Regions from separate parts of the Thalassospira sp. ABD4_177 genome, predicted to be linked through region 1. Evidence: riboswitches for the same ligand, from Rfam matches in the RefSeq annotation. Region 1 holds a riboswitch; the other holds the start of a gene.

Region 1 (15,947 bases):
AAGACAGAGGTTCGTCTATGGCACGCTCAGGAAGTAAAAGACTATTTACCGCAGAAATGCGGTTGCTCAACAAACTCGAAACCATGAGTGACATGGTCGCCCTGCCGACCGAAATGCCGACCGATCCGAATGGCGCTGCCGGTGGTGCCGATATTTCAAGCCTGCATACCGCGATCGAGGATCTCAAGCTTGAACTGCTTTCCGACATCCGGGTGATGATGGAGGAACAGAAAAAGGCAAACAAGGCCGCCGCCCCGGACGATAATGAACAGGCCGATGCCCGCAATGAGCTCCGCCTGGTGAAAAACGAAGTCCGCGCGCTTGCCAATTCCATTCAGGAAACCAAAAAGGAAATCGCCGCCCTTTATACCGCGCCCGAGGATGACAGTGGCACGCGTATCAATATCGTGAAGGGTGAACTTGATTCCGTCGTGGCCGCGACCGAAGACGCGACCGCCAATATTCTTGAGACCGTCGAAAAGATCGATGCAGTCGCCCATAATATTCGTTCTGCAGCACCAGACGACTATACGCAAGGGCTGGCAGACGACATTGTCGAGCTTGTGGTCAAGGTGTTTGAATCCTGTAACTTCCAGGATCTGACCGGACAGCGAATTACCAAAGTCGTCAATACCATGAAATATATCGAGGAACGCGTTACCCGCGTGATCGAGATTTGGGGCGAAGACGACTTTGATGAATTCGACCTGCCGCCAGATCCCAAGGGCCTCGACAATCTGGACAAAACCGTCACCAAGGCACCGCAGAACGCCAACCGCGTTTCGCAGGATGAGGTTGACCAGATCTTCTCACAGGAAGAAATCGACGCCCTGTTCGATTGATCACATCGAACCAGCACAAAACACAAAAGCCTGCCAAGCTGGCAGGTTTTTTCTTTGGGTAATTAGCAGGATTTGGAAAAGCCGTGCTCAGGCGTGTCCAGCTTCGCCAGACAAAAGCTCCGGGGCAAAGCCAAGCCGCGAGAACGCCTGCTCCCACTTGTCTTCGCAATCGGTATCAAACAGAAGATCCGCATCGGCATCGACGTGAAGCCAGCCATTGGCAAGGATTTCACTTTCAAGTTGCCCACTGCGCCATCCGGCATAGCCAAGTGCCAAAATCCGGCTTTGCGGGCCTTCACCGACCGCAATCTGTTCAAGGACATCAACCGTGGCCGTTACCGACACACCGCGATCGACATGCAGGGTGGCTTCGTTCGAGAAATCGGTTGAATGCAACACAAAGCCACGGCTGCTTTCAACCGGGCCGCCGAAATGCACCTGAATGTCTTCGATGGTCGGTGCCGGGCGCGCAATGCCAAGCTGTTCAAGCAGTTCCGGGAAAGTAATGCTGTCGATCAGGCGGTTGATCACAAGCCCCATCGCACCATCTTTGTTGTGCGCACAGATATAGACCACACTTTGCGAAAAGCGCGGATCACGCATTCCCGGCATCGCGATCAAAAGCTTCCCGCCAAGATAATCGCCTGTGTCTATACCTTCACCCATATCGAAACTTTCTCTCCTGTTTCATAAAGCCTAGCGCGAATGCCCTTCCATTACCATCAAGAACCCCGGAAACCGCGATAATTTGTCGTTTGACATTTCTGCTTCCCATATAGGCCATGTAGGCAGCAAACCTGTCATACGCCAATGAACGAGGTCGCATTTGCTCTGGATCATGCCAAGCCACACGACAGCTGTGTTAGTGATAGGACGTTCACATAGTCGTGGCTTGATTTGAACGCGGGCTCGAACTACGCCTGTTTTGTGCCACAAGTTTGGCCCACACTGCGCCAACCGCTTTTCGTGCTTAAGGAACAACACGTGATTCGCCACCTGATCGTCCGCCTGACATGTATGTTTGCCCTCTGCCTTGCGACCATCGGCGCGACAACCGCTGCCATGGCGGCATCGGATATGGCAACCGACTGGATTGACGAGGATTTCACATCTGTTCGCCTGATCAGCGCGCAAACCGAAACCGGCGGCAAAGAAACACTGCGTCTCGGCCTTGAATATGAATTGCAACCCGACTGGAAGATTTACTGGCGCAGTGCCGGTGATGCCGGTTTCCCGCCGCAGCTGGACTGGACCGGATCGCAAAACGTTGGCGACGCAAACATACTGTGGCCTGCCCCGCATCGCTTTTCGATCTTTGGTCTGGAAACATTCGGCTACAAGGATCAGATCATCCTGCCGATTGATGTGACGATCCCTGATCTCGCACAGTCCGTATCGATCCGTCTCAATGTTGATTATCTGGTCTGTAGCGACATCTGCATTCCGGCAACGGCCAACTTCAATCTCGACATTCCCGCAGATGCCGCTGGCAGCACCGGCGGATCGATCACCAGCCCCCATGCCCATCAGATCGAAAAGTTTGTCTCGCGCGTGCCGCTCACGGGCACCGGCCTTCCCATCGATGTCACAAGCCTGACCACGGCAAACTCGGGCGATCAAACCAGTCTCCGCCTTGCTGTGCACGGCCTTGATACTGCTGGTGTCGCCATTGACGACATCATTATCGAAAGCGACCTTCGTGCGGGCTTTGGCTTGCCAAAACCTGCGGCCACCAACGACAACAGCTCTGAGACCAAATATTTCGACATCGCTGTGATGGGGCTAAGCGAAGACCAGTCGCTAAGCGATGAAGCCGTTACCGTCACGGTCATTGCCGGTCCGCTTTCCATCGAACAAGACCTGATCGTTGGTTCTGTCGACGCAGGCACGGTTGCAACGGCATCCTCCACATCGACCGCGGGCGCAACCGATGGCATGAGCTTCTGGATGATCGGCCTTTTTGCCCTGCTGGGTGGCTTGATCCTCAATGTCATGCCGTGCGTTTTGCCAGTCCTGTCGATCAAGGTCATGTCCGCACTCAAGGCCCGCGAACAGGACATCAATCGGGTGCGCGTTGGATTTCTTGCCAGTGCGGCCGGGATCATCACATCTTTCTGGGTGATTGCCGCTGTTCTGGTAGGCATCAAACTGGCCGGGGGCACGATTGGCTGGGGCATTCAGTTCCAGCAGCCGCTTTTCCTGACCGTGATGACGATCATTCTTGCCCTGTTTGCGCTTAATATGTGGGGCCTGTTTGAGATTTCCGGCCCGGATCAGCTTGGCAACGCGGCCAATGATGCCATCACACGCAGCGAAAGCCACGGCCGCCATATCAGCAGCAATTTCCTGACCGGGATGTTTGCCACCTTGCTGGCAACCCCCTGCTCTGCCCCGTTCCTCGGCACGGCTGTCGGATTTGCGCTGGCCGGAAGTGTGTTTGATATCTTCTGGATCTTCACGCTGCTTGGCATTGGGTTGGCCCTGCCCTATTTCGCCATCGCCATCCAACCGCGCGTGGCCCATACCCTGCCCAAACCGGGGCGCTGGATGAATGGTGTCAAATTCGTTCTGGGTCTTGCCTTGATCGGCACGGCCATCTGGCTGCTTGGCGTTTTGTCGATCCAGATCGGCATGGGTGGCGCGGTCGCGGTTGGGCTTGGGCTGATTGCGGGTGGTATTTTCATCTGGGTACGCAAGCGCACATCAAACCTGCGCCCGCGCTTTGCCTTTACCGCGCTTGCTGTCGCGGGCTTTATGGTCGCCCTGTTTGCGCCAGGCTTTTCCAAGCCGCCATCATCACCCAGCGCGTCATCAGGCAACAGTACCCTCGCCTGGCAGGCTTTTGCGCCGGACACCATCGATACGCTTGTGGCTGATGGCAAGACCGTCGTGATTGACGTTACCGCAGAATGGTGTGTCACCTGTCAGGTCAACAAGAAACTGGTGCTCGAAAAACCTGATGTCAGCGCCGCACTTTCGCAGGACCGTGTCGTTCTGATGCAGGCCGACTGGACCCGCCCGGATCAACAGATTGCCGATTATCTGGCGTCCTATGGCCGCTTTGGTATTCCGTTTAATGCCGTGTTTGGCCCAGCGGCCCCCGAGGGCATCCTGCTTTCCGAATTGCTCAGCGTGGATGAGGTTCTTGGCGCGCTTGAAGATGCAAAGGTATCAGCAAGCCTTGCCAGCTCGGCAGAGTAATCACATTTGGTTGGCGATGCCTATTTTAACCATCCCTGTCTGCAGGCAAGGCCTTCACGGGAACAAGTCCGAACATACTGACGTTAAACGTCAAGCAGATGACAGTTCTTAAAAACTCTGCGTGAATGCATTGAATGCCAAGCAGATTTAGTGTTTGATTCGGGCATGCGATCCAGCGCGCAGTCAACGGGATTGCGCCAAATAACGGAGATACCAATGACCATTTCGATCGGTTCTGAACTCCCGGAAGTTACCCTTTTCCGCGCAACCAGCGACGGCCCCGAAGCCGTCAATTCCAAGGAATTCTTCGCAGGACGCAAAGTTGTCCTGTTTGCGGTACCGGGTGCCTTTACGCCGACTTGCTCGGCAAAACATCTGCCGGGTTTTGTCGCCAAAGCCGATGAGATCAAAGCCAAAGGTGTCGACGAGATTGCCTGCCTGGCATCCAATGATGCCTTCGTGCTTCAGGCATGGGCAGATGCCGAAAACGCAGATAACGTCACCATGCTTTCGGATGGCGACCTTGCGTTTGTTGATGCGACCGGCCTTGAGCTTGATCTGACCGGGCGTGGTCTTGGCAAACGTGCCAACCGCTTTGCCATGATCGTCGAAGACGGCAAAGTCACCGATCTTGCGGTCGAAGAACCCGGCGCATTTGACGTTTCAAGCGCCGAAGCAGTCATGGCCAAACTCTAAGGCCAGCCTGCTTTTCAACATAAGCCAGAAGCGCTTAAAGCTCCGCATCAACTGCGGAGCTTTTTGCATTCCAGATACAGTGTCCGGCCACGTGATTAGCGCGGCAACAGGACCGGTATCGGATCTTCCTTGCTGTCAAAATCGCATTCAAAGGTCGGGTTGGCGTGTTTGGCAATGTAATGCACAACACCTTCCCGGAAGCTGCCCTTGATCGGCGACCAGCTCATATAAACGCCACCGCGGGTATCATATTCGCGAATGTCGGGATCACGCGCCAGCTCGGCAAAGCTGTGGCCAAGATCCTCTGTTGCACCTGCAACAAGCCAGGACGGCTTCAAACCGCCATGCCACAGCAGATAAACACCACCCGTGCCATTCAGACCAAGCTCTGAAACGTCGTCGAGCATAAACAGTCGATAGTAATCCCCACGCGGGCTCTTTCGCCATTTGATATCTTGCGCCTTAGGCTGGCGAATAGCACCAAGAGACCAAAATCCCATACTAACCTCCAAGCACGTCAAAACACGTGCAACCGAATGTTACACGCATCCCAACTTAGCTTCTTATTCTTATAGGTAAGACTTTACCTTAACATATGTAAACGTTTGATTGACAAAAGACGCTGCACAAACGCCTGCCATTTCTCAAACGAAGAAGAGATAGCTAACGCTACTACCTTAAATCACAAGGTAAAACCAAGTATTTTTCGAGTTATTCGAACAACTTATCGATATCGTCCTGGCTGATACCCTCGCCATCAAGCTGCGGGCCGTTCAAAAGATCCGCATCTTCGGGCCGTGCTTCTTCCTCAACTTCGGGTATTGGCAGTTCGCTAAAGGCCTCTTCACCCCAGATCGAGATCATGTTGTGGACACGCTCCTCAACGAACTCAAGCGTGCTGACAACCTTGTTGATGCGCTGTCCGGTAATGTCCTGGAAGTTACAGGCTTCGAAAATCTTGGTGACGATAAAGGCAATCTGTTCGACGTGATCGGCGACAAAGTCACTTGGTGCCGAGTTTTTAAGCGTCATTGTCAGATCATCGATCTGCTCGGCAGATTCCAGAATGGTGTGGGTCGCCATCTCGGTATCCTTGACGATGGCATCAAGTTCCGAGGCAGCACTGACAAGACGGTCATCCTGCGCCTTGGGATGGCGCAACGAGGCAATCTGAACCTTGGCCTTGTGGATGTGCTCGTTCATTTCCTCGATCTGGGTGCGAATCAGTTCCAGATCATCGTGATCCGGCTCGGCAGCCCCCGGACGATTGGAATGCGTCGGGTTGCTTGTCACCGGGTCCGGCAAGGCATCCATAGGGGCATCATTTGATGCTTCTGGCGCTTCGAATGCACTTTCAGCGGTCGCTGGTGCAGCACCTGATGCCATTGCCTGACGCAATTGCGAAACTTCGCCACGCAGGGCGCGGATTTCATCAAGCACCGCCTGGGACATTCCGGCGTTATCGGTCTCACTCGTCGCTGCGGGCAGGGAAACTGGCATCGGTTCGCCTGCACCCATTCCACTTTCCAGCGTCGGGTCGAAAAAGGAATCCGACCAATCTTCAACCACACCGCCGGTTCGTTCTTTAAGACGACGTTCGGCAGTGAATACTTTTTGCACGCGACGAGACATGACTGATTTCAAACCTCCGGAACGGACAGCAGTCCGACCTCTAAATCCCCAAACGCGTCTTTGATGACGTCGTTCATTACAATTCCGACAAGTATAAGGGTGCAGATTGCGACAAGTCCAATGGGTTTCAAGTCCAAGTCCTTGAAAAAGAACACCCCGGCCAGAGACCGGGGTGTTTCAAACAGCAAGGTTGCTTGGGTTATCAAGCTGTTTCAGGCTTCCAGCGCAAAACCGGCTTCCGTGCGGCTGCCGTTTCATCAAGGCGTCTGCGCGGTGTCAGATACGGTGCATTCTTGAAGAATTCCGCATCACCCGACTCGGCCTTGGCAACAAGAGCCAGAATCGCATCGCAGAATTGGTCGATCGATTCCTTGGTTTCCGTCTCGGTCGGCTCGATCAGCAACGCACCATGCACGACCAGCGGGAAATACATCGTCATCGGGTGGAACCCTTCGTCGATGATCGCCTTGGCCAGATCCAGTGTCGAAACACCGGTATCCTTCAGGAAGCTGTCATCAAACAGCGCCTCATGCATGCAATAGCCCGGGAAGGCAACGCTGAGCTTGTCTTTCAGACGGGCCAGCAGATAGTTCGCATTGAGAACCGCATCACCCGATGCCTGACGCAGGCCGTCTGCACCGTGGCTTTTCATATAGGTCAGCGCACGAATGAACATGCCCATCTGACCATGGAAGCCTTTCAGACGACCAAATGGCTGCATGCCATCGTCTTCGTCTGCGGTTTCGACCAGATGGAAACCGTCGCCCTTTTTGACGACATAGGGGATCGGGGCAAACGCGGCCAGTGCATCGGAAAAGACGACCGGTCCGGAACCCGGGCCACCACCGCCATGCGGGGTCGAGAAGGTCTTGTGCAGGTTGATATGCATCGCATCAATGCCAAGATCTGCCGGGCGTACGCGACCGACAATGGCGTTGAAGTTCGCACCATCGCAATAGAAATACCCGCCCGCTTCATGCACCAGATCGGCAATCTTGCGCACATCACGTTCAAACAGACCGCACGTGTTCGGGTTGGTCAGCATGATCCCCGCCACATCATCGCCAAGCTTGGCTTCGAATGCAGCCAGATCAACACGGCCATCCTCGGTTGCCGGGATCGAATCAACCGTAAAACCACAGGCGGCTGCCGTGGCCGGGTTGGTCCCGTGCGCAGATTCCGGCACCAGAACGCGACGACGGTTTTCACCGCGCGCATCAAGGGCCGCACGAATGGCCATCATGCCGCAAAGCTCACCCTGTGCGCCCGCTGCCGGGGACATGGAAACAGCCGGCATGCCGGTCAGAACCAGAAGCCAGTGCGCGCAACTGTTGATCAGTTCAAGCGCGCCTTGAACGGTGCTTTCGGGCTGCATCGGATGCAGATCGGCAAGACCGGGCAGACGTGCGACCTTTTCATTCAGGCGCGGGTTATGCTTCATAGTACACGAACCCAGCGGGAAGAACCCGGCATCAATGCCATAGTTCTTCTGCGACAAGCGCGTGAAATGACGCACGACCTGCGGTTCGGACAGGCCCGGAAGGCCAACGTCGCTGTCACGATCAAGACCGCCAAGACGGGTTTTCGTGCCTGCCGGTTCGGGCAGGTCAACACCGGTGCGGCCGGGCTGGCCCTGTTCAAAGATCAGCTGCTCTTCAATGACAAGGCCGCGGTTGCCGGTATGGGTTGTGAAATTCATGCCAGCGCCTCCTTCAATGCGTCCGCAAGGGCCGCGATATCCGCATCTGTGTTGGTTTCAGTCACTGCCACCAACAGGTAGTTATCCAGATCCGTTCGGTTCGGATACAGGCGCGACAGTGGCACACCCGCCAGAACACCCTTGGCAACCAGTGCCTCGACGACTTCTGACGCCGGTTTGGTCAGCTTGACCGTGAACTCGTTAAAGAAGCTGTCATTGACCACCGACGCGCCATTGACTGCGTCAATCGCATCGGCTGTCTTGCAGGCATTTTCATGGTTCAGGGTTGCCAGACGACGATAACCGTCTTCGCCCAGCAGGCTCATGTGCACCGTAAAGGCCAACGAACACAGACCGGAGTTGGTACAGATGTTCGACGTCGCCTTTTCACGACGGATATGCTGTTCACGGGTCGAAAGTGTCAGAACAAAGCCACGCTTGCCGTCCTGATCAACCGTCTCGCCACACAGACGACCGGGCATCTGACGCACCAGTTTCTGGGTGGTGGCAAACAGACCGACATACGGTCCACCATAGTTCAGCGCATTACCGATCGACTGGCCTTCACCGCAAACGATATCGGCACCAAAGCTGCCCGGTGATTTGACCGCACCAAAGGCAACCGCCTCGGTAAAGACCACGACCAGAAGCGCCCCCTTGGCATGGCAAAGATCGGCCAGTTTGGTGTGATCCTGAATGCGACCAAACACATCCGGGTACTGCACAACCACACAAGCCGTCTGATCATCGATCAGATCATCAAGCTCGTCGGCCGTCGCCTGATGTTCGGGATGCCCATCACGCCCGGCGACTTCGGTGTCGCTATACTGGCAATAGGTTTCCGTCACTTCGCGGTAATGCGGATGCAGACCACCTGACAGAACCGCTTTTTTGCGACGGGTAGCCCGGCATGCCATCAGCACCGCCTCGGCACAGGATGTCGCACCATCCCACATCGAGGCATTGGCAACATCCATCTCGGTGATCGAGGCAACCTGGGTCTGGAATTCAAACAGATACTGCAATGTACCTTGCGCGATTTCCGGCTGATAGGGCGTGTAGGCGGTCAGGAACTCACCGCGCTGGATCACGTAATCGACCGTGGCCGGAACATGGTGGCGATAGGCACCTGCCCCCAAGAAACTGGGCACGCTGGACGCCCCCATGTTTTTCCCGGCAAGGGCCAGCATATCGCGTTCGACCTGCATTTCGCCGAGGTGGGATGGCAAATCAACAGGCTTATCGAGCAACGCGCCGTCAGGCACATCACTATAAAGTTCATCAACTGATGCTGCCCCGATGGTTTCAAGCATCGCAGCGCGATCAGCGCGTGTCAGTGGGAGGTAACGCATGCTTAAAGACCTTCGACGAAGTCTTTGTAGGCTGCTTCATCCATCAGCTCATCAAGCTGGGATTCATCAGCAAGGGACATTTTAAAGAACCAGCCTTCTGATTCCGGGGCTTCGTTGACCAACGCCGGGTTGGCATCAAGCTCTTCATTGATTTCAACGATCTCGCCGTCAAGCGGAGCATAGACGTCGCTGGCCGCCTTGACCGATTCAACCACGGCTGCATCACCATCCTTGGTCAGCTTTTTGCCAACTTCCGGCAGCTCGACATAAACAATGTCACCCAGCGACTGCTGCGCGTAATCGGTGATGCCAACGGTTGCCACACCATCTGCGAACTCGATCCACTCATGTTCTTGCGAAAATTTCTTTGTCATTTCCCTTTGTCCCTCTTGATCAATTCAATGCCAATGCGGCGTCGCCGCGCTCTCAATAATTTCGGATACTCAACCGCGGAAATAGCGATGCGGTGCAAACGGAAGCTCAACCACCTCGGCCGGGCGGGCCTTGCCGCGCACCATCAGGTCGATCTTGGTTCCCGGTTCGGAAAACTCGATCGCAACATAGCCCATCGCGATCGGACCATCGACGGTCGGGCCAAACCCGCCTGACGTGATCTCGCCAATCTCTTCGCCGTCTGCATTCAAAATCTGGGTATGTTCGCGGGCCGGCGCCTTGCCTTCGGGCTTGATGCCAACACGCTTGCGGTCTGCCCCATTTTCCAGCTGCTCCAGGATTACGTCAGATCCCTTGAACCCGCCTTCGGCCCGGCGACGTTTGTTGATGATCCAGTTCAGATCGCCTTCCACCGGGGTCGTGGTGGTGTCAATGTCATTGCCATACAGGCACAGACCGGCTTCCAGACGCAGAGAATCACGCGCACCAAGGCCAATCGCCTCGACCTCGTCCTCGGCCAGCAATTTACGCGCAAGCGTTTCGGCATCCGCATTGGGCACCGAAATCTCATAACCGTCTTCACCGGTATAACCCGACCGGGTCACAAAGCACGGGATGCCTGCGATCTCGATCTCGGCAAAGCTCATGAATTTCAGATCAGCAACCACTGGCGCAAACCGTGCCAGCACCTTGGCCGCATCCGGGCCCTGCAGCGCCATCAGCGCGCGATCATCGATTTCTTCAAGGGATACACCATCACCAAGATTGGCCCGCATGTGAACAACATCGTCACCCTTGCACGCCGCATTGATCACCAGAAACAGGCTACCGCCCGCATTGGTAATCATCAGATCGTCAAGGATCGTGCCATCGTCCTGGGTAAAGGCGGAATAACGCGTGCGACCGGGTTTAAGGATGGCGATATCACCGGGCACAAGCTTTTCAAGCTCTGCCACGCGGTTTTCGCCGGTCAGGCGTACCTGCCCCATATGCGAGACATCAAACAGGCCAGCCTTTGCACGGGTATGAAGATGTTCGCCCTTCACACCAAGCGGGTATTGAACCGGCATGGCATAGCCCGCAAACGGCACCATTTTGGCGCCGAGTTCAACATGCAGGTCATAAAGGGCTGTTTTTAGCGGTTCGGTCTGTTGATCCACTCTTCCTTCTCCGGGACAATCGTTGCGAAACATAGCCGACCACTGGCCAACCACATTCCCCCTCTGTCTCGGAGCCTGAAAGAATCACAGCCAATGGCTAAACCGGTCTGCTTACATCTTCGGCGAGGTGCGTTCTGATCAAGCTGATCACAGCACCTGCTTTCCAGAGTCCCATCTCCGCGCGGTCCTGTTGCCTGAGAGTTTCCGGGGTGGTTGCTCCTTCGGCGTCCGCATATCCAAAAGGACTGCGGCCTCTCCCACGGGGATCAATTGGGTGTGTTTCTGTTATACGGGGTTCCGCGCAAACCGACCAGCCCCTATTTTCCCAAAGGGGGCTGTCGACCGGCCCGAAATACCAAAACTTCCCAATAAATCAATCAGTTCCGAAGCGGCGATTATATTCCAGCTGCTCCGCACTCAGCTGGAAACCGAGATAGATTTCATAATCCGGACCCGTCCAGACATCATCAAGCGGCACTGAAAGTGTCACCTGCTCATCGCGGATCCGCGCCATGTTCAGATTGTCGGCAAAGGCCATATTGATGTTGAACACCGACTTCTGGATGAAGTTGCCATTCGGGTCGCGAAGCGCAACGAAATACTCGAACTGCACAGTGCGATTTTGCGCCGCCGGTCCAAGCTCGGCGGTGATGATCGGGCTGATGATGACATCAAGTTCCTGGTCATCCAGATCATAGCCGCAGTCACCGATATAACCGGTAAATTCCGCCTCGACGATCACATCGGTCAGATCGCGGCCACCGCCACTGAACTCGACCAGCTTCGCCGTATCCTTTGGCAGATAGGCGGCCGGGCAAACTGGTACGGGCTGTTCTTCGAACGGGTTTCCGCCGCCGCACGCACTTAGCAATCCGCCAAGCGAGACCATACCAAATGCAAAAACGCGCCGAAGTCCGTTACCGATTGTCATCCAAGCCTCTATCAAACCAAATGTTTTCAGGCCTGTGTCTTATCCGAACGGCCCGCTCGCAGTCTATTCCCTCACGGGTGTCGGCACAACCCGCTTCAACGGGTCGCGGGAATAGAAAAGCTCAAATTTCCGGCCACAACACACGGCCCTTTTGCCGCAGAGTCATTGCACCACATGATCAGGCGGGTTATGTAACGACAATGTTTGAAAAATGCGTCGGGAACGCCCGCACGCGATTGGGAAAGCCGGACCTGTATCATGTCTGACAAAGCCAGCCTTCAGATCGTTCTCGCCAACCCGCGCGGTTTTTGCGCCGGGGTTGATCGCGCCATCGAGATCGTCGAAAAGGCGCTCGAAAAATATGGTGCGCCGGTCTATGTCCGCCACGAAATCGTCCACAACAAATTCGTGGTCAATCGCCTGCGCGACATGGGTGCGGTTTTTGTCGATGAACTTGATGCCGTTCCGGACGGGGTTCCGGTGATCTTTTCGGCCCACGGCGTACCGAAATCCGTGCCCGAGGCCGCCGAAACCCGCAAGCTTGAATATCTTGATGCGACCTGCCCGCTGGTCTCGAAAGTCCATCGTGGTGCCGAGCGTCATCATGCGGATGGCAAGCATATCCTTCTGATTGGTCATGCCGGTCATCCGGAAGTCATCGGCACCATGGGCCAGTTGCCGCCGGGCAGCATGACGCTTGTCGAAACCGAACAGGACGCCGAAACCATCGAAATTTCGGATCCGGACAATCTGGCCTTCGTGACCCAGACGACCCTGTCGCTTGATGACACGGCCAAGATCATCGAAATTCTGCAACGGCGTTTCCCGTCGATCTCGGTCCCGAAAAAAGAAGATATCTGCTACGCCACGACCAACCGTCAGCACGCGGTCAAACTGATTGCCGAAAAGGCCGATGCCATTCTGGTTCTGGGCGCGCCGAATTCCTCGAACTCCAACCGGCTGGTCGAAGTCGCCAAGCGCGAAGGCTGCATGCGATCGGTTCTGGTTGAACGCGCCAAGGATATCGACTGGTCGGAACTTGAAGGCATCAAAAGCCTTGGCATCACGGCCGGCGCATCCGCCCCGGAAGTTCTGGTCGAAGAAGTTATCGATGCCTGCCGGGAACGCTATGACGTGACGGTCGAAACCATCACGCTCACCGACGAGAACGTCACTTTCAAACTACCGCGCCAGCTTGCCAGCTAACTGCTTACTTTTAGATCAGGACGACAATAAAGCCCATGGCCGTCTATACCGATGTTTCAGACGAGGATATCGCCCGTTTCGTTGCCGAATACGATATCGGTGAAGTGGTTTCTTTCAAGGGCATAGCCGAAGGTGTCGAAAACACCAACTTCCTGCTTCAGACCAGCATCGCGCCCTTTATCCTGACGCTCTATGAAAAGCGGGTAAATCCGGATGATCTGCCGTTTTACCTTGGACTGATGGATCACCTGTCAGCCAAGGGGCTGAACTGCCCGACCCCGATCCATGGCACGGATGGCGTGGCCTTACGCACACTTTGTGATCGCCCGGCCGCCATTACATCTTTCCTGCGCGGCATGTCACCGCGCCGCATCCAGCCCCACCATTGTGCCGGTGTTGGTGCAGCCCTGGCACAGCTTCACACCGCCGGTCTCGATTTCGAGATGCACCTGCCTAATGCACTCAGTGTGTCGGGATGGCGCTCACTGTTTGAAAGCTGTCAGGAACACGCCAATGACGAAGTTCCGGGTCTTGGCGACATGATCCGCGAAGAGCTCGACTATCTCGAAGCCAACTGGCCGCATGAACTGCCCAAGGGCGTCATTCATGCCGATCTGTTTCCCGACAACGTTTTCTTCTTCCCGGGCAAGGAAGAAGTATCCGGCCTGATCGACTTCTATTTCGCGTGCAATGACCTGTTTGGCTATGACATCGCAATTTGCATGAATGCCTGGTGCTTTGAACCCGATAACAGCTTTAACGTCACCAAGGCCAAGAACCTGCTGTCGCATTACAGCAAGGTACGCCCGATCTCGGATGCCGAAAAGGCGGCCCTGCCGATTCTTGCCCGTGGTGCGAGCCTGCGCTTCCTGCTGACCCGCCTTTATGACTGGGTAAACACCCCCAAGGATGCGCTGGTCACGCCGAAAAATCCGCACGAATACATCAACAAATTGCGTTTCCACCAGCGCGTGGACAACGCAGCGGCCTATGGCCTCGATTAAGGCCACCGGCCAGGGACACAACGACATGACTTCAGGCAACGGCGGCGATAACCGCGTCGAGATTTATACGGACGGCGCATGCAGCGGCAATCCCGGCCCCGGCGGCTGGGGGGCAATCCTTCGGTTCAAGGGTGTTGAAAAGGAAATGTCGGGCGGTGATCCCGAAACCACCAACAACCGCATGGAAATGATGGCCGCGATCAGCGCGCTCGAAGCCCTTAAGCGCCCGTGTGTCATCGATATCTATACCGACAGCAGCTATGTCCGCGACGGCATCACCAAATGGATTTTCGGCTGGCAGAAACGCGGCTGGAAAACCGCTGACAAGAAGCCGGTCAAGAACGTGGAACTGTGGCAGCGCCTGCTAAAAGCCTTGGAACCTCATCAGGTTGAGTGGCACTGGGTCAAAGGCCATGCAGGTCATCCCGAAAACGAAAGATGCGATGAACTCGCACGCGAAGCCGTTCCACGGTAACGAAATTTTCGCAGATGGCAGGTAAAACTGCTTGAACCTAAAGGACTTCACACCAAAATAGACAAGCTTGCTGATCTATATCGGTTAATTATCGAATTAGCGAAATCGAACTTGAGCTTCCATCAAGGTGCGGTTTGACTTGAGAAAATATCAGGGGAGTTGGCACCCATACAAGCGTCGAGTACAGTATATTCGACTAGCCCAAAGTAGGTGCCAGGGAGAGAACGCTTGTCGCGCGGATCGTACGGGTTTTTACAACGAAAGTCTTTGAGCAGTCGGCTGCTGTTTATTGCATTGCCGCTGGTTTCACTGTTCTCATTGGCGCTTTTCGTTGTCTTTGGCTATGTCAGCTACAAAGTGCTGCGCGATGATCTGAACGGCAAAGTCGAACAGACTGCCGACATCAACGCCCGCGTTCTGGCAACCCCATTCTGGTATCTTGACGTCGACAACATCGAATCCGCGCTCAACGCCATGGCGCGCGATAGCGACATCGTTGCCGTGCAGGCGCTTGGCGCCGATGGCACCGAATTCGCCCATACCGGCGTTTCGCAATCCGAACTGGCCGATACGCTGCGCCTGTCGCGCCGTGTCTATTTCGAACGTAACAATGTCCGCCACGACGTGGGTGAACTGGTCATCTACTTTACCGATGATCGCGTGCAGGATTTGCTGTTCCGCCGCATCGCCATCGACATGATCCTGTTCGGCCTGTTGATTTCGGTCGTGGCCGCCAGCCTTCTGATTGCCAACAAACGTTCGATCAAGGAACCGCTTAACCGTCTGCTGCATTCCATCCGCATGACCAAGCACGGCCGTCTGCGCCGTCCGGTGGAATGGAACAGCTCGGACGAACTCGGTCTTCTGATCCGCGAATACAATGAAATGGTCGCCCTGCAGGGGCAGGCACAGGAAGAAGCCCAGCGTAAGCAGGCCCTGCTCGAAGCCACCCTGCACAATATCGGTCAGGGCATCTGTCTGTTCGATCAGGACCTGAACCTGATGGTCTGGAACGAACGCTATATCGAGCTGCTTAATCTGCCGCGCGATCTGGTCAAGGAAGGCACCCCGCTTTCCGATATCCTGCGCTATAACGGCGAACGCGGCGAATATGGCGATGTCAGCATCCAGGCCCTGATTTCCGACCGTGTTGCGATTGCGCGCCGTCGTGAACCCTATCGCATGGAACGTACCCGCCCGAATGGCCGTGTCATTCAGGTTGATCACAACCCGATGCCAGGCGGCGGTTACGTTGCGACCTATACCGACATTACCGAACGTAAACAGACCGAAGCCCGCATGCGCCACCTTGCGGTCCATGATGTTCTGACCAGCCTGCCGAACCGGACCCTGTTC
Region 2 (15,947 bases), on a different contig from region 1:
AAATCAGCTTTGCGCCACTATCAGAATCGGTCGCGAGAAAAGTCGCGTTCTCCGAAACGGTCAGAAGCGACACATCGGTATTGGCGCCCATGCCCCAACCGGGCAGGACCGATACCGCGCCCTTTTTCAGAACATCAATCATGTTGTCATCGTAAATGCCGCCCAACCGATGCCTCCTGTCGCTTTATCGTGACCGCGCAAAACGGGTTATCACGCCGTTTCAGGGCTGCTTCCGTGCCATTTTGTGAATAATGCGGCACAAAATGTGTAACTTGCAACATTTTTTGTTGCATCATGGAATATTTCGCCCAATCATCAAGGAAACATAACGCAGCGCACAATCAGAGAACCGGCAATCCGCAGCACAATACGCATCTGGCGCAGGCGCATTGCCTAATGACTTCACGAAAGGATCGACCATGCTGACTTCGATTTCCGGCAAAAGCGTCATCGTCACCGGTGGCTCAAAGGGCATTGGCAAGGGCATTGCCATGGTATTTGCCAGCAAGGGGGCAAAGGTCATGATTGCCGCCCGCACCGAAAAGGACGCGGCAGCCACCGTCGATGAAATCAAGGCCGCCGGGTGCACCGCTGACAAGTTCCTGTGTGATGTGTCGGATTTCGATCAGGTAAGCGCGCTTGCCGAATACACCGCAAAGACCTTTGGCAGGATTGATATCCTGTGCGCCAATGCCGGCATTTTCCCGCAAATCAAGATGGTTGATATGACCGCCGATGATTGGGATCAGGTGATGTCGACCAACCTCAAAAGCAGCTTCCTGTGCGTCAAGGCCTGCATCCCCTATTTCGAAAAAACCGGCAAGGGCCGCGTGGTGATAACATCCTCGATCACCGGGCCGGTCACGGGCTATCCGGGCTGGTCGCATTACGGCGCATCAAAGGCCGGCCAGCTTGGCTTTATCAAGACGGCGGCCATGGAATTGTCACGCTATAACACAACGATCAATGCCGTCATGCCTGGCAATATCATGACAGAAGGGTTGGCAGATCTTGGTCAGGAATATCTTGATTCCATGGCGAACTCGATCCCGCTCAAACGTCTGGGCAGTGTCGAGGATATCGCCAATGCCGCTCTGTTCTTTGCATCCGATGAAGCGGCCTATATCACCGGCCAGCAAATCGTCGTCGATGGCGGTCAGATCCTGCCGGAATCGCTTGAGGCACTTGAAGAGATTTAAGCAGCTACCCTTAAGAGAACTTTCAATGCGATCTCAAAGTAATATTCTTCTCAGAAGAAATAACACTTGGGGGTTGCAATGTTCCGCCGGATTTCGGTACGCCTTTGGTTAGCTTTGTCGACAGTTCTGGTGATTTCGGGGTGTGCTGGAAGTCAGGTAAACTATTCCCCACCGGACCTTTCCAGTTCGTTAGGCACAAACGAGATCACGATAGAAGCAGACTTCGAAGCTGTGTGGGATGAATATGTAAAAGAACTCTCCCAAAGTTTCTTCGTAATCAATAACATCTCTAAAGAGAGTAGGATTATCAACGTCTCGTTTTCAGCCAATGACCCGACAAAATATGTCGAATGCGGCACTACAACGATTACGTCCAAGCACCCTGCTCGCGGAACCCAAACGTTTACCTATCCTGTTGCGGGTAGCTCCAGTCATTGGCTTGGCGTCGAAGGCACAAATCACATAGTAGATCGAGTAAGGCAAACTAGCCTTGAAGGACGAGCAAACATTTATATTGCCCCACTGAATTCGTCTCAGACTCTCATGCGGGCTAATGCTAGCTATGTGTTGAACATTCAAGTGAAGATAACCGGGGTCACCGCTTACCATCAGGAAATGAATAGCTCTCAAGTATCCTTTTCCACGCAAGAGCAGGGTGCTGGAGCCGATGGGATCACATGCAAGAGTAAAGGCGTCTTCGAAGAAGCACTATTAGACCTAGCTACTCTCTGAAAACGCCCAAGCTCCGTGCCTAGTCAAACGAAACACCCTATGCCAAACCGTACTGGCTGCGCACGACGCCGGAATTGTATCGCTCGGATGCCAGCAGGCGGGGCTTGAGTCCCCCGGCATCCTGACCGAACAATGAAATGCCCGAGCCCAGCACTTCCGGGATCGTGAAGATATCAAGCTGATCGGCAAAGCCACCAAACAGGAACTGTGTCACCACACTGCCGCCGCCAACGACCCAGATGTCGCCATCGCCGGTCCGGCGGTCGCGCAGTTGATCGACCAGTTCGATGATGCTGCCACCATAGGCCTCTGTATTGGCGGGCCGGTCCCGGGGCAGATCGCGCGATGTCAGTACGATTGTGCGACGGGCCTCATAGGGCCAGTCGCCAAATTCCATCACCTGATCAAAGGTGTTTCGCCCGATGATCAGCGTGCCAACGGAGTCCAGAAAGTCATCAAAGCCGAATTCGGCCGGGTCGTATTCGCCCAACCAGTCCACCGCACCATTGGCGCGCGCAATGAAGCCATCCAGACTGACCGCGATATAAATGCGGAACAGTTTTTTGCTCATGTCTATGTCCAACCGATATTGGGGTCTTTGCCCCTATTTTTAATCGGCAAATCATAGCAAAACACCAACCACAAGTCGCAAGAAACAATCGCAGCAAACCGGGTCATTTCCATGACACATGCGAAAAAGCCCGGTTTTCTGCCCTATTCTTAAGAATTGGGTTTAGCACTCAACCACGTTGACATTGACCGCAAGGCCGCCCTGACTGGTTTCCTTGTACTTGCTTTGCATGTCGAGTCCCGTCTGACGCATGGTTTCGATCACCTTGTCGAGCGACACGGTATGCTGTCCGTCACCGCGCAATGCCAGACGTGCGGCATTGATCGCCTTGACCGCGCCCATGGTGTTGCGCTCGATGCACGGCACCTGCACAAGCCCGCCAATCGGATCGCATGTCAGGCCAAGGTTATGCTCCATGCCGATCTCGGCGGCGTTTTCAACCTGTTCGGGCGTGCCACCTAGAACCGCACATAGTGCGCCAGCCGCCATCGAACAGGCCACCCCGACCTCCCCCTGACAACCAACTTCAGCGGCCGAGATCGAGGCACGCTTTTTATAGATCGACCCGATGGCCGCCGCGGTCAGAAGGAACTCACGGATATTGTGCTGATTGGCGTTGGCACCAAACTTTTCGTAATAGCGCAGAACCGCCGGAATAACGCCCGCAGCACCATTGGTCGGCGCGGTGACAACCCGCCCGCCAGCAGCGTTTTCTTCATTGACCGCAAGCGCATAAAGATTGACCCAGTCAATCACGGTGAGTGGATCACGCAGGCCCGCTTCGGGCTTTTCGGTCAGTTCCTTATAAAGGTTTGATGCCCGGCGCTTGACGTTCAGTCCGCCTGGCAGAATGCCATCGGTGCGAACGCCGCGATCAATGCAGCTCATCATCGCATCATGGACACGATCGACAAAGGCGATGGTTTCTTCCGGGCTGCGCCAGCTTTGCTCATTCTCCATCATGATTTCCGCAATCGAGCGACCTTCTCGCTTGCAGATTTCCATCAGCTCATCGGCCGAGGAGAACGGAAATGGCAGGGTGATGTTATCGCCGGAATATTCCGCACCGTGGTCGTCGCTCGATACGATAAAGCCACCCCCGACCGAGAAATATTCCTGAGTGTGGATTTTTACACCATCGCGGTCAAAGGCGGTAATGCGCATGCCGTTGGGATGCTGCGGCAGGGTTTCGGTGAAATGAAACACCAGATTGGTATCGCGGTTAAAGGCCACCGGATACTGCCCGTAAAGCTGCAACAGGCTGGTTTCATCAATCGCCGTGACGGTTGGCACGATATCATCGGGATCAATGTTGCGCGGGCGTTTGCCATTCAGCCCCATGATGACGGCGGTATCGGTAGCGTGCCCCTTGCCGGTCAGGGCAAGCGAGCCATACAAATCCACCACGACACTGCCGGTATTTTGCAAAAGATTGCGTGCTTCCAGCTCAAGGCAGAAACGATATCCCGCGCGCATCGGGCCAACCGTATGCGAACTCGATGGGCCGATGCCAATGGTGTAAAGGTCGACAACCGACAGGTTGACGTCATGTTGGGAATTGTCTTGCGATCCCGAAGAGGGATCGGTTGCGGGATTTGTCATCAAGGGCCTCCTTCACGGCTCAATAAAGCGCTTGTTTTCGCGCTGTTTACGAACCGGTGTTTTTGCCCCCTCTGTCCCTTGACCTGAGATTATCCGCCATCGTCCGATCAAGACCGGATAACTGGCGTTCATCCTTCGGTGGAAACCATCTCGCGCCTTCTCCCTGACGCTTTTTGATTTCTCTCTCCAGAGCCTCTATCCGTGACGGTCCATCTGCCTGAGAGTGTTTATGAGGCATTGCTCCTTCGGCGCCGCACATCATGCAAATCGCGTGATATCCGAACTCTCCCGTCACGGTGCGAAATGGCATTTCTGCCACCTCAGAGGTTCACCGTCAGATTGAACACTATCTGCGTCTTTAGACACTGTCAAAAGAACTGGTTTGCATCTGCAAAATTTTCTGCGGTGGATGCTGTTAAGCACCGGTAATCGTGCTAAATTGCCCGTGTAATTCATGTACCTGTTGTGCGCGAAGGTAGACCCACCCTGCCCGCGTGACGGGATTGATGGCGAAATATCCCCTAAGTCACCATATTTACGGGACATTCAGCCTTTTCCTTTATCTGGGGGGTTATGAACGTGACTGACAAGAATTCCGTAAAGCGCCCGCGCCCTGTGGTGCTGTGCATTCTGGACGGCTGGGGTTATCGCGAAGAAAGCAAGAACAACGCTGTTGCGCTTGCCAACACGCCTGTCTGGGATGACCTTTACGCCAACAATCCGACCGGGTTCCTCAAGGCCTGCGGTCTGGATGTCGGTCTGCCCGAAGGTCAGATGGGCAACTCGGAAGTCGGTCACATGAACCTCGGTGCTGGCCGCGTCGTCATGCAGGAACTGCCCAAAATTGACGAGGCGGTCATAACCGGCACCATCGCCGAAACCGAGACCGTCAAAAAGATCATCGCCAAGCTGTCCGATTCCAAGGGCGTTTGCCACATTGCCGGTCTTCTGTCCGAAGGCGGGGTGCATTCCCATCAGGCGCATATGGCAGCCCTTGCCAAAATCATCGCCGGTGCGGGCGTGCCGGTGAAAATCCACGCCTATCTTGATGGCCGTGACACACCGCCGAAAAGTACCGCCAAGTTTCTTGAGAAATTCCGCACCCTGATAGGCGATGCCAATATTGAAATCGCGACGGTTACGGGCCGCTATTATGCGATGGACCGCGACAATCGCTGGGAACGTGTCAGCCAGGCCTATTTCACCATGGTTCAGGGCACGAACTATGCCGACGGCCGCACGGCTGAAAGTGCCGAGGCCGCAATTGCCAATGCCTATGGCTCTGACACCACCGACGAATTCGTTCTGCCGACCGTGATTGGCGATTATGCCGGCATGCAGGATGGCGACGGTCTTTTGATGACCAATTTCCGCGCCGACCGGGCGCGTGAAATTCTCGCCGCCCTCTGTGCGCCGGACTTTGACGGCTTTGATCGCGGCACGCCGGTAAACTTCGCCGTGCAGGCCGGGATGGTCGAATATTCGTCCGAACATGCAAAATACATGGATGCGATCTATCCGCCGCAGACCCTGCCAAACATCTTTGGCGAAGTGGTTTCCAAGGCCGGCATGAAGCAGCTTCGCATCGCCGAAACCGAAAAATACCCGCACGTGTCGTTCTTCTTTAACGGCGGCGAAGAACAGGTATTTGAGGGCGAGGACCGCATTCTGGTCGCATCCCCCAAAGTCGCGACTTATGACCTGCAGCCGGAAATGTCCGCCCCCGAAGTGACCGAAAAACTGGTCGCGGCCATCAAGGCGGAAAAATACGACACCATCATTTTGAACTTCGCCAACCCGGACATGGTCGGCCATAGCGGCATTCTTGAAGCCGCCATGAAGGCGGCCGAGGCGGTTGATACCTGCCTTGGCAAGGTGATTGACGCGATCAAATCGGTCGGCGGCGTTGCCTTTGTCACCGCCGATCATGGCAATTGCGAAGTGATGGTCGATCCCGAAACCGGCGAACCGCATACGGCACATACGCTTAATCTCGTTCCGACCATCCTTGTTAACGCTCCGGAAGGGGTAACATTGGAAGATGGCCGTTTGGCCGATGTCGCACCGACCTTGCTGCAATTGCTGGGCGTGCCACAACCGGCCGAGATGACCGGCAAACCCTTGCTGAAGGGCCTGAAACAGAATGACGCGCTTCTTGCGAGCTAAATCAGTCTCGAAGATCGCCCCGTTCGCTATGACTGCACTTGTGCTGTGCATGGCGAACGGGGCAGCGCCTTCTTTTGCCCAATCGCTGCAAAAGGTTGATCAGCAGCTTGATCAACTCGAAAGCCAGCTTTCCGAACAGCAAAAACAGGAAGAATTCCTGTCGCGCAAATCGCGTGAACTCTGGACCGAGGAACAAGCCCTTCAGTCCGAAGCGATTTCAGTTGCCAGGCGTACCCAGCGCCTTGAAACCACGCTGACCGATCTCGAAGATCAGCTCGAAACGCTTGAAGCGCGCGAAAAAACTGCCGCCACCAGCCTTGAGGACAAGGCCGGGCAATATGCCCGCATCCTGATGGCTCTGCAGCGCCTGTCGACCACCCCGCCTGAAGCCGTGATTGCCCTGCCGACATCACCGCAGGATACCCTGCGCTCTGCCGTGTTGCTCAAGGCCGCCTTGCCCGGGGTCGAGCAACATGCACGTGATCTGCGCAAGGAACTGACGGAAATCGCAACACTGCGTGAAGACATCCGGGAACGGCGAAGTGATGTCGCCAGTGCGACCGATGAATTGCAGCAGGAACGTACATCCCTTGCTGCCCTGCTGGATGAAAAGCGCCGCCTGCGCGCCCAGACAGAGGCCGAAGCCGAAGAAGCCGCCAAGGCGGTCAGCCTGCTCGCCGATGAGGCCAAATCACTGGGCGAGCTTTTGCGCAATCTGCAAAACCGTGCCGAAGGCCTGCCGATGCCGCGCGCACGTCCTGAAATGCGCGCGACTGCAAGTACCGAACCGGATACCGATATGCTGGGCGCAACAACGATTGCGAAAAGCACGCCACCTCCGCCGCCCGAGAGCAAGACTGAGCCAGCAAGCAATGCTCCGAGCAGCGGCAGCGATGGCAATGACGAAGAAGAATTTGCCGTTGGCAGTTCAATTACCCTGGCGCAAGGCAACCTCAGGATGCCTGCCAGTGGTAAAGTGGTTACACTTTTTGGTGAAAAATCGCGTGGTCCGGATGGTTTGACCGTCAACCGATCCAAGGGAATTGAGATCAGCACCCGCGCAAATGCGCAGGTCGTCTCACCTTTTGACGGCAAAGTTGTCTTTGCCGGTCCCTTCCGCGGGTACGGCCGCCTCTTGATTATCGAACACGGCGAAGGATACCATAGCCTTATCGCCGGTTTTGATCGGCTCGACAGTGTGGTAGGACAATATCTGTTGGCGGGCGAACCTGTTGGTATTATGGGTGAAACTTCGCCAAAACTATATCTGGAGATGCGCCAGGACGGGGAAGCAATCAATCCGCTTCCATGGCTGGCCTCGAAAAACGGCAAGGTAAGTGGATGAAAACCTCACGATTGGCAGTACTCGCACTCGCGACCGGCATGACTTTCGGCCTTGCGTCGCCAGTTTTGGCGCAATCTTCAACCTCCTCGGCGGAGACCTATCGCCTGCTTAATCTGTTCGGCGACGTGTTCGAACAGGTCAAAGGCAAATATGTCGAAGACGTCGATGACAAACAACTGATCGAAGCCGCCATCAACGGCATGCTGACATCGCTTGATCCGCATTCCTCCTATCTCAATATGGATAATTTCGAGGAAATGCAGGTCGATACCCGCGGTGAATTTGGCGGCCTTGGCATCGAAGTCACGATGGAAGACGGCTTTGTCAAAGTCATCGCACCGATCTATGACACGCCCGCCGAAAAGGCCGGCCTTCAGCCGGGCGATTTCATCACCCACATCGACGGCACCGCCATTCGTGGCATGACGCTTAATGATGCGGTCGAGATGATGCGCGGCAAGGTCAATACCGACATTGTCCTGACCATCATTCGCAAGGGCGAACAAACCCCGTTTGACGTTACCCTGACCCGGGCCGTGATCAAGATCCAGTCGGTGCGCGCCGAACCCAAGGATGATGTTGGCTATATCCGCATCACCAAATTCAACGAACAGACCTTTAGCGGCCTGCAGCGCGCCATTGGCGACATGCGCGAAGAAATCGGCCCGGAAATCAAGGGCTTGGTGATTGACTTGCGCAACAATCCGGGCGGCCTTCTTGATCAGGCGATTTCGGTATCCGACGCCTTCCTTGATAAGGGCGAGATCGTCTCGACCCGCCCGCGAGACACCCAGAATACCGAACGCTACAACGCGCGTAATGGTGACCTTAGCGAAGGTCTGCCAATCGTGGTTCTGATCAATGACGGCTCTGCCTCGGCATCCGAAATTGTCGCAGGCGCCCTTCAGGATCACCGCCGTGCGGTCATCATGGGCACGCGCAGCTTTGGCAAGGGATCGGTTCAAACCATCCTGCCAATGCCGGGCAACGTCGCCCTTCGCCTGACCACGGCGCGCTATTACACGCCGTCAGGCAAATCAATTCAGGAAGTGGGCATCGTGCCGGACATCATCGTTCCGCAGGCACGTGTCGAAAGCATCGAGGCCGATACCCGTCGCTCGGAAGCATCCCTTAGCGGGGCGCTTCGCAACGAGGACGAAGGCATCACCGATGCGGAACAGGATGCAAATTCCCGCCGTGACGAGGCCGAGCAGCTGGCGATTGATGACTATCAGCTATCACGTGCGCTTGACATGATCCGGGGTATTTCCCTGTTTGGCCCACGTCCGAATGGATAAGGGTGGGCCCGGCATCGTGAGAGACTGACTGTTCGTGTTCAGGAAAATCCTAAATTCCTTGCCGTTCCGAAAAAAGAAGAACGGCGACATCGACGGGGAAATGGCCGATGATCTGGCCGAAGACCTTGGCGAGGGGATGACTGACGCCGACGAAGATGAAGATGACGTCAATCTTGATGACCTGCCCTTTGACGAACTGCCGATAGAAGTCCAGTTCAAACGACTGCCAAAGCGCCCGAAATCACGGCGCAGCTGGCTGTCAAAAATGCTGATCATTACGCTTTTCCTGTCACCATTTGGCGCAACCGCCGTGGCGATGATCCCTATCCTGGATCCTGAAACCGGCTGGCGGCTTTTCCATACCGGCGGACCTGAATCAACGATGACGGTTCCGGGCACAGAGCGTGAACTGCAAGAAGAAATCGCACGCGGCGTTCAGGACGTTCAGGATCGCGACCGCGCCGCACAGGAAGCCGCCAACGGCGAAAATGGCGACGGCCAGTCTGCCGAAGACATTGCAGGCGACCTTGATGGTGTCTCTGATCTCATCGGCACGCCGGGTGCGGACGGCACCAATGGTAACGACGCCCCGACGCCCGAAGAGCTCGCCGCCCTGATCGAGGAAGAAGGATCGCTTGACGAACCGATCGAACCCGATCCGCTGCGTCCGGCACCGCTGCCGGGACTTGATGAAGAAGGCAGCTTTGGCCGGATCCCGCGTATTGGCGATGATGGCACAACACCATTTGATGCCTATAAGCGCCCGTTTGAACTGCCCGAAGACACACCAGTTGTCGCTGTGATGCTGACCGGTGTCGGCCTGAACGAACAGCGTACCGAAACGGCGATCAATGATCTGCCGCTTAACATTTCACTGGCGATCTCGCCCTATGCCCGGGATCTGCAAACGGTTGCCCGCGAAGCACGCGCCATGGGCCATGAAGTCTTCCTTGAACTTCCGATGGAACCGGCCGACTTCCCGCTTTCCGACCCCGGCCCGCGTGCACTTTTGACATCCCTGTCAGAGGGTGAAAACCTTGTCCGACTGGAATGGCTTCTGGCGCGTTTCCCGGGATATGCTGGACTGGTCAGCCGTCAGGGATCGAAATTTGGCAGCCTTGATAGTGCCATTCGCCCGGTGATCGAATTCATCTCGCGCACGGGTCTGATGTATGTCGAAGGATCGGGCAGCGGTGTCGCCAGTTACGGCGCACAATTGGCGGCAAATGCCGACACCCCGAATGCAATCGGCAATGTGATCATTGACGAGACGCCAAGCCGCCGCCAGATCGACAGCCGTCTGGCCGAACTGGTCGAAATGGCCAAGCGTACCGGCGTTGCTGTCGGGATTGCCCAATCCTATCCGGTCACGATCCAGCGCCTGCGCAACTGGGCCTTCCGCCTGCGCCGGCAGGGTGTGGTTCTTGTCCCGGTCAGTGCAATTACCGGCCAACAAGTCACCGCGCAATCCGCTGACGAGGCCGAAGCCGCCCGCCTTGAAGCCGAAGAACGAGAACGTGAAGTCATGGCCGAGCAGGCAGCCCAAGAAGAAAACGCAGAACCCGCCAACACAATCGAGAACGAGTGACAGATGCCGGACCACCCGGCCCGTCCGTCAGGAGAAATCATGGCAAAAAAGTCCGATAAACCCAAAAAGACGGAAACCGTTACCCCCGATAAAGTCACGGCTGACGATCTTCCCTATCGTCCGTGTGTCGGCATTGCCCTGTTTAACGCTGACGGCCTGGTGTGGATGGGCAACCGGTTCGGGTTTGAAGGCGCCTGGCAATTGCCACAGGGTGGCATTGATGATGGTGAAACCCCGGTTGAGGCCGCCATGCGCGAACTCGAAGAAGAAATCGGCACCAACAAGGCCGAAATCGTTGCCGAAACACCAAGCTGGCTGACCTATGACTTGCCAGAGCATCTGATTGGCAAGGCGTTCAAGGGCAAGTATCGCGGCCAGAAGCAAAAATGGTTTGCCATGCGCTTCACCGGCAAAGACAAGCACATCAATATTGATGTTCCGCATCCGGAGTTTGATAGCTGGCGCTGGAATGATCTGGCGACCCTGCCTGACCTGATTGTGCCATTCAAAAGGCCGGTTTATTTTCAAATTGCGGCCGAATTTCATGATGTACCGCAAAGAATTCGTGAAATGGGTCGGGCATAAAACGATGTTTGCGGCTTGATCGCTGCACAGTTTTCGCTACATTTTGCTTATTATAACTCACATCCGGCTTAGAGGAGTTCCAGCATGGGTATGGATCGGTTGATCTTTGGTGTTCTGACCATCGTGGTCGGTCTGTTTGGCCTGTTTTATGCGTCAGGTTCGCACGACGGCTATTCCTACTTCGTCGGCCTTACGATGTTCATTGGCGCCGTGCTGTTCATGTTCCACCTGATCAAAGGCCATTATGACCAGCTCGAAGCAGCTGATCACTGATCGCTGACGGAATGTGACAGGACCTCGGGTCCGGTTTGCTGCGCCCCGTTCTCTGGTTCGGGGCGCAAGTCTTTGGGGTTTCGTCACCTCAATGCTTCAAACGACTCCCGAAACGCGATAAGAGTTTCCCATGAGCAATACACATTGGGACCCTGCCCGTTACGGTTTATTTGGCAATGAGCGCCTGCGACCGGCCATCGATCTGATTTCACGTTTGCCCAAACCGGCAAACGGGTTTTCACCCCGTCACATTGTCGATCTTGGCTGCGGTCCGGGATCGGTGACCGCCGTTCTTGCTGATGCCTATGGGGCGGGCACAACGGACGGACCCGACATCATCGGGGTTGATTCTTCAGACGAGATGCTTGAAACCGCGCGCAAGCGTGATGAAAACATCACCTGGCAAAAGGCCGACATTGCCGACTGGCAGCCAGATGAACCGGTTGATCTTTTGTTTTCGAATGCAGCCCTTCACTGGGTGCCCGATCATTCGAAACTGTTTCCCCTCCTTCTTGAGCATATCCGCCCCGGCGGCATCATTGCCATTCAGGTGCCCAACAATTTCCTGGCACCCAGCCATCAATTGATCGGCGAAGCCGGCATGGACTGGCGCAAGGAAGTGGCAACCGCCATGCATGCCGCACGCATCATGCGCCCGGGCGATTATTTTGATGTGCTCGCACCGGCCTGTGACGACATCGATCTGTGGCAAACCCAGTATTGCCATGTCCTGACCGGTCCGGATGCGGTCTATAACTGGACCAGTTCGACCATCTTGCGGCCGGTCATGGCCGCCCTGCCCGATGACGAAGCGCGCGAGACCTTTACCAAGAAATACAAGGAACGCCTTAATCAGGTTTATCCGTCCCGCGATGACGGACGCACCCTGTTTCCGTTCAACCGACTGTTCATGATCGCGTGCAAAAAATCCGCATAACGATCAAAGTCAGAACCAGACATCCCTGACAAGGAGCACCGCATGGTCGACTTTCGCGAACATTTCGTCAAATGCTGCGGGTATGAGGTCCATGTCAGGGCATGGGGCGATCCGGCCAACCGGCCGCTTTTGATGATGCACGGGCTTGCCCGCCTGGCCGATGATTTCGACCATGTCGCGCCGCATTTCACCGATCAATATTATGTGCTGTGCCCATCGATGATCGGGCGTGGTTTCTCTGGCTGGGCCAGCGATCCGGATACGGAATACACCGTGCCTTTTTATGTCGCACAGATGTTTGAACTGCTTGATCATTTCAACATTGATACCTGCGACTGGATTGGCACATCGATGGGCGGGTTGATTGGCCTTCACGCCACGACCGAGGTCGCCGGGCGGATCGAACGGCTGGTTCTCAATGACATTGGACCGGAACTTGATCCCGATGCCGTTGCCCGTATCAAATCCTATGTCGGGGCGTCACCGGAATTTGAAACCATTGATGAGGTCGAACAGCTTGTCCGGCTTGTTTATGCCTCTTTCGGGGTGGTCGACGACGCGACCTGGTCCTTTTTGGCATCGCGATCGGTCCGCCGTCTACCGAACGGTAATTTCATGATGCATTACGACCCGGAAGTGATGCGGGTCTTTGCCGAACATATTGATAAGTTTGATGCTTGGGCCGAATTCGACGCCCTACCCTGCCCGGTCATGTTAATCAGTGGCGAGAAATCCGACCTGATTCCCAAACCGATTGTTGATAAGATGAAGCAGAAAAAACCGGAAATGCCGGTTTTTGCAGTGGCGAACTGCGGGCACGCACCCCACTTAAATGATAAAGCGCAAATCGACGCAATTCGGGACTTTCTGAGCAAGAGCACATCCTGACCGGCCAAAGCCCGGTCACACGTAAGGATATCTTCACGCCATAAAATCCCGTCCGTCATAAATCCGATGATGTTTTGCCGCGCGCCAAGAACGCGGCACGGGTTGGGCGGTTGTTGGTTGGGACCGACAAAATCACACCATTCAAGCGTCCGGGACGAGACGCCGTCTGGCTGTTGCCTCGATTTTTGTGGTTGCTCAATCACCTGTGGGAACAGTCGACATGACAAAGCTGCAGTGGTTAAATTGGGTAAAAAGACACCGGACCCTGACGTTTCTGACGGCCTTGCTTTTGGCAAGTCTGGCTCAGAACCCTTCTGTATGGGCACAAACGCTTGAAAATGTGCCGCCGTCAAAAACCGGGATGCAGCTGGTTCCGGGTGGTTCGGCCTTTGGTCCCGACGGCATTTCATCAACACTCCCGCCCGGCTTTGATCAGGGGCTCACCCCGTCTTCCCGCTATGGCATTGCGCTGGCACCCGCGCCAAGCGATCCGCAAAACCCTTCACAATACTGGCTTGAATTCGGCGGCGCGCCGCGTGCTGATCACGGCATGAATGCCCAGATCGGGCTTGGCTATTCGCCGTCCCCCGATCTTGGTTTTACCGTGGGGCCGTTCCTTGATCTTGATGCCGCAACCCCGGGCAGGATCGGCATTTACCAGACCGATCGGTTTGGTGCCCAACGCCGCGTCCGTCCGGGTCTCAATCTAACCGGGGCGGGTGATGCCCATGATGCCGGACTTGCTGGATCGCTATCCTATATGCCGCTTGAAGATATCTGGATTGGATTGCACGGGTCGGTTTCGCGCGATTTGACGCCCCGCAATACACAGGACGGTTTACTTGATGGCATTGATGCGATGCTGGGGCTGACGGCAAGCTATCGGATCGAATTCTGATCTTGCGCGGGCCGGGCAGTCCTGTATGACTGTTTGAAAGGAAACCCAAGGGGACATTCAGACGCGCATGAGCCATTCGCTTCCACCAGAACACGCTGTGCTTGGCGCACCATTTGATGCCTGTAACGATCTGGCCGCGGCGAAAAACGCCAATCTTTATCGTGCGGCCATGCGCCTTGGCCCGGAACGTCAGCGATTCTTTCTGGCTGCCTATGCCTCGATGCGCGTGATTGACGATATCGTCGATGACGGTTTCCTTGAACTTCCCGACGCCCAGCGCGATGCCGAACGTGAAGACGTCCTTGAAACCGTGCATCAGTGGCAGGCCCAGGTCATGGCCGCCAAGGCTGATATGGACAACCCGATGCCCGAAGGCGGGCTGTTGACCGGTCCGGTTTATGACGCGCTCCGCCTGACCCTTGGCCGCAGCGACCTTCCCGCCGATCCATGGATTGAACTGGCCGATGCGCTTCATCGCGACATCGCGGAAGAACCGATGGATGAATGGGACGATTTCATCGCCTATTGCGAAGGGGCGACCGCTGCTCCGGCATCGATCTTTGTTTATCTGCTTTCTGCAAGACATGATCCGGAAATCGGCTATACCTCGCCGCTGACCAATCCGCCGCTTTATCATGCGCGTGATATGGCGATCTTTTGCTATATCATTCACATTCTGCGCGACCTGCCCGAAGACATCAAAGGCCCGGACCGCCTGGTTACCATCCCCTCAGAAATGCTGATTGCCGCCGACATCACCCTGGGCGAGATCCGCAATGCCATCGGTCAGGGCAAATATGATGACCTGGATTATCTTGGCAAAATCCTGCTTGAACATGCGTGGGAGCATTTTGAAACCGGTCAGGCGCGATCAAGCGAATTGCTGTCCGTCCTTGATACCGACGAGGCCGATACATTATCGCGCCTGTTCACCGTCTATATCGAACTGGCTGGTGCGATGACCGAAAATGGCTATGCCGCCTTCCTCAAGGATCGCGATGCCATCATGCGAAGCACCGCGCAAAACAGCCTGCCCGACGTCAAAAGGGATTAGAGCACGTTGCGCTCTAGATCCCTGGGCTTTCCCGGAACAGCCAAAAGAAAACCCCGCCAGTTTGGCGGGGTTTGTCATTTTACCATCAAGGCGATGGCTTAGCTCGCGCGAAGCGCTGCCACCCCCGGAAGGGTTTTACCTTCAAGCCATTCAAGGAACGCGCCACCCGCGGTCGAGACATATGAAAATGCCTGATCGGAATCGGCATGACGCAGGGCTGCGACCGTGTCACCACCGCCGGCAACCGACAGAAGTTTTCCTGCCTTGGTCAGTTCAGCAGCATGCTGAGCGACCGAGACGGTTGCAGTATCAAACGGCGTGATTTCAAACGCACCAAGCGGGCCGTTCCAGACCAGCGTTTCACAAGACTCGAGACGCTTGTTCAGATCAACAATGGTTGCCGGACCGGCATCGAGGATCATGCCATCAGAAGCAACGTCATCGATATCGGAAACATCATGCGGCGCATTGGCGGCAAATTCCTTGGCGACCAGCGCATCGACCGGCAGGACGATTTCACAATTCGCGGCTTCGGCCTTTTTGAAAATGGCGCGTGCGGTATCAAGCAGATCATGCTCACACAGCGATTTACCAACATTGACACCCTTGGCCGCCAAAAACGTATTGGCCATACCGCCGCCAATGACCAGCTGATCGACCTTGGCAACCAGATTGCCCAGAAGATCAAGCTTCGTGGAAATCTTCGCCCCGCCGACAATCGCCATCACCGGATGTTTCGGTGCTTCCAACGCATTGCCAAGTGCTTCGAGCTCAGCCTGCATCAAACGGCCCGCATAGGCCGGAAGTGCGC

Evidence for each region. Region 1 has a riboswitch for glycine ahead of gcvT (glycine cleavage system aminomethyltransferase GcvT). Riboswitches for the same ligand answer to the same signal wherever they lie in the genome.
Region 2: another riboswitch for glycine. It lies ahead of ACXAF0_RS04740 (L-serine ammonia-lyase); the one in region 1 lies ahead of gcvT (glycine cleavage system aminomethyltransferase GcvT).

Annotation. Positions count from the first base shown of each region.
Region 1 covers NZ_JBSWWO010000003.1:89,572-105,518, reverse strand. The annotation lists gene ACXAF0_RS16440 (hypothetical protein) at 18-842, shown strand; gene ACXAF0_RS16435 (YqgE/AlgH family protein) at 930-1,508, opposite strand; gene ACXAF0_RS16430 (protein-disulfide reductase DsbD family protein) at 1,827-4,043, shown strand; gene ACXAF0_RS16425 (redoxin family protein) at 4,260-4,739, shown strand; gene ACXAF0_RS16420 (hypothetical protein) at 4,835-5,239, opposite strand; gene ACXAF0_RS16415 (protein phosphatase CheZ) at 5,451-6,371, opposite strand; gene gcvPB (aminomethyl-transferring glycine dehydrogenase subunit GcvPB) at 6,574-8,070, opposite strand; gene gcvPA (aminomethyl-transferring glycine dehydrogenase subunit GcvPA) at 8,067-9,422, opposite strand; gene gcvH (glycine cleavage system protein GcvH) at 9,425-9,796, opposite strand; gene gcvT (glycine cleavage system aminomethyltransferase GcvT) at 9,866-10,975, opposite strand; glycine riboswitch at 11,037-11,144, opposite strand; glycine riboswitch at 11,148-11,245, opposite strand; gene ACXAF0_RS16390 (hypothetical protein) at 11,349-11,906, opposite strand; gene ispH (4-hydroxy-3-methylbut-2-enyl diphosphate reductase) at 12,165-13,112, shown strand; gene ACXAF0_RS16380 (homoserine kinase) at 13,148-14,116, shown strand; gene rnhA (ribonuclease HI) at 14,142-14,591, shown strand; gene ACXAF0_RS16370 (putative bifunctional diguanylate cyclase/phosphodiesterase) at 14,859-15,947, shown strand, end outside.
Region 2 covers NZ_JBSWWO010000001.1:1,017,409-1,033,355, reverse strand. The annotation lists gene ACXAF0_RS04760 (phosphotransferase enzyme family protein) at 1-166, opposite strand, end outside; gene fabG (3-oxoacyl-ACP reductase FabG) at 420-1,199, shown strand; gene ACXAF0_RS04750 (hypothetical protein) at 1,278-1,931, shown strand; gene ACXAF0_RS04745 (dihydrofolate reductase family protein) at 1,969-2,502, opposite strand; gene ACXAF0_RS04740 (L-serine ammonia-lyase) at 2,665-4,104, opposite strand; glycine riboswitch at 4,174-4,296, opposite strand; glycine riboswitch at 4,300-4,405, opposite strand; gene gpmI (2,3-bisphosphoglycerate-independent phosphoglycerate mutase) at 4,678-6,270, shown strand; gene ACXAF0_RS04730 (murein hydrolase activator EnvC family protein) at 6,299-7,615, shown strand; gene ACXAF0_RS04725 (S41 family peptidase) at 7,612-8,913, shown strand; gene ACXAF0_RS04720 (divergent polysaccharide deacetylase family protein) at 8,972-10,501, shown strand; gene ACXAF0_RS04715 (RNA pyrophosphohydrolase) at 10,541-11,086, shown strand; gene ACXAF0_RS04710 (hypothetical protein) at 11,171-11,359, shown strand; gene ACXAF0_RS04705 (methyltransferase domain-containing protein) at 11,490-12,296, shown strand; gene ACXAF0_RS04700 (alpha/beta fold hydrolase) at 12,339-13,184, shown strand; gene ACXAF0_RS04695 (hypothetical protein) at 13,405-14,082, shown strand; gene ACXAF0_RS04690 (squalene/phytoene synthase family protein) at 14,150-15,136, shown strand; gene ACXAF0_RS04685 (phosphoglycerate kinase) at 15,235-15,947, opposite strand, start outside.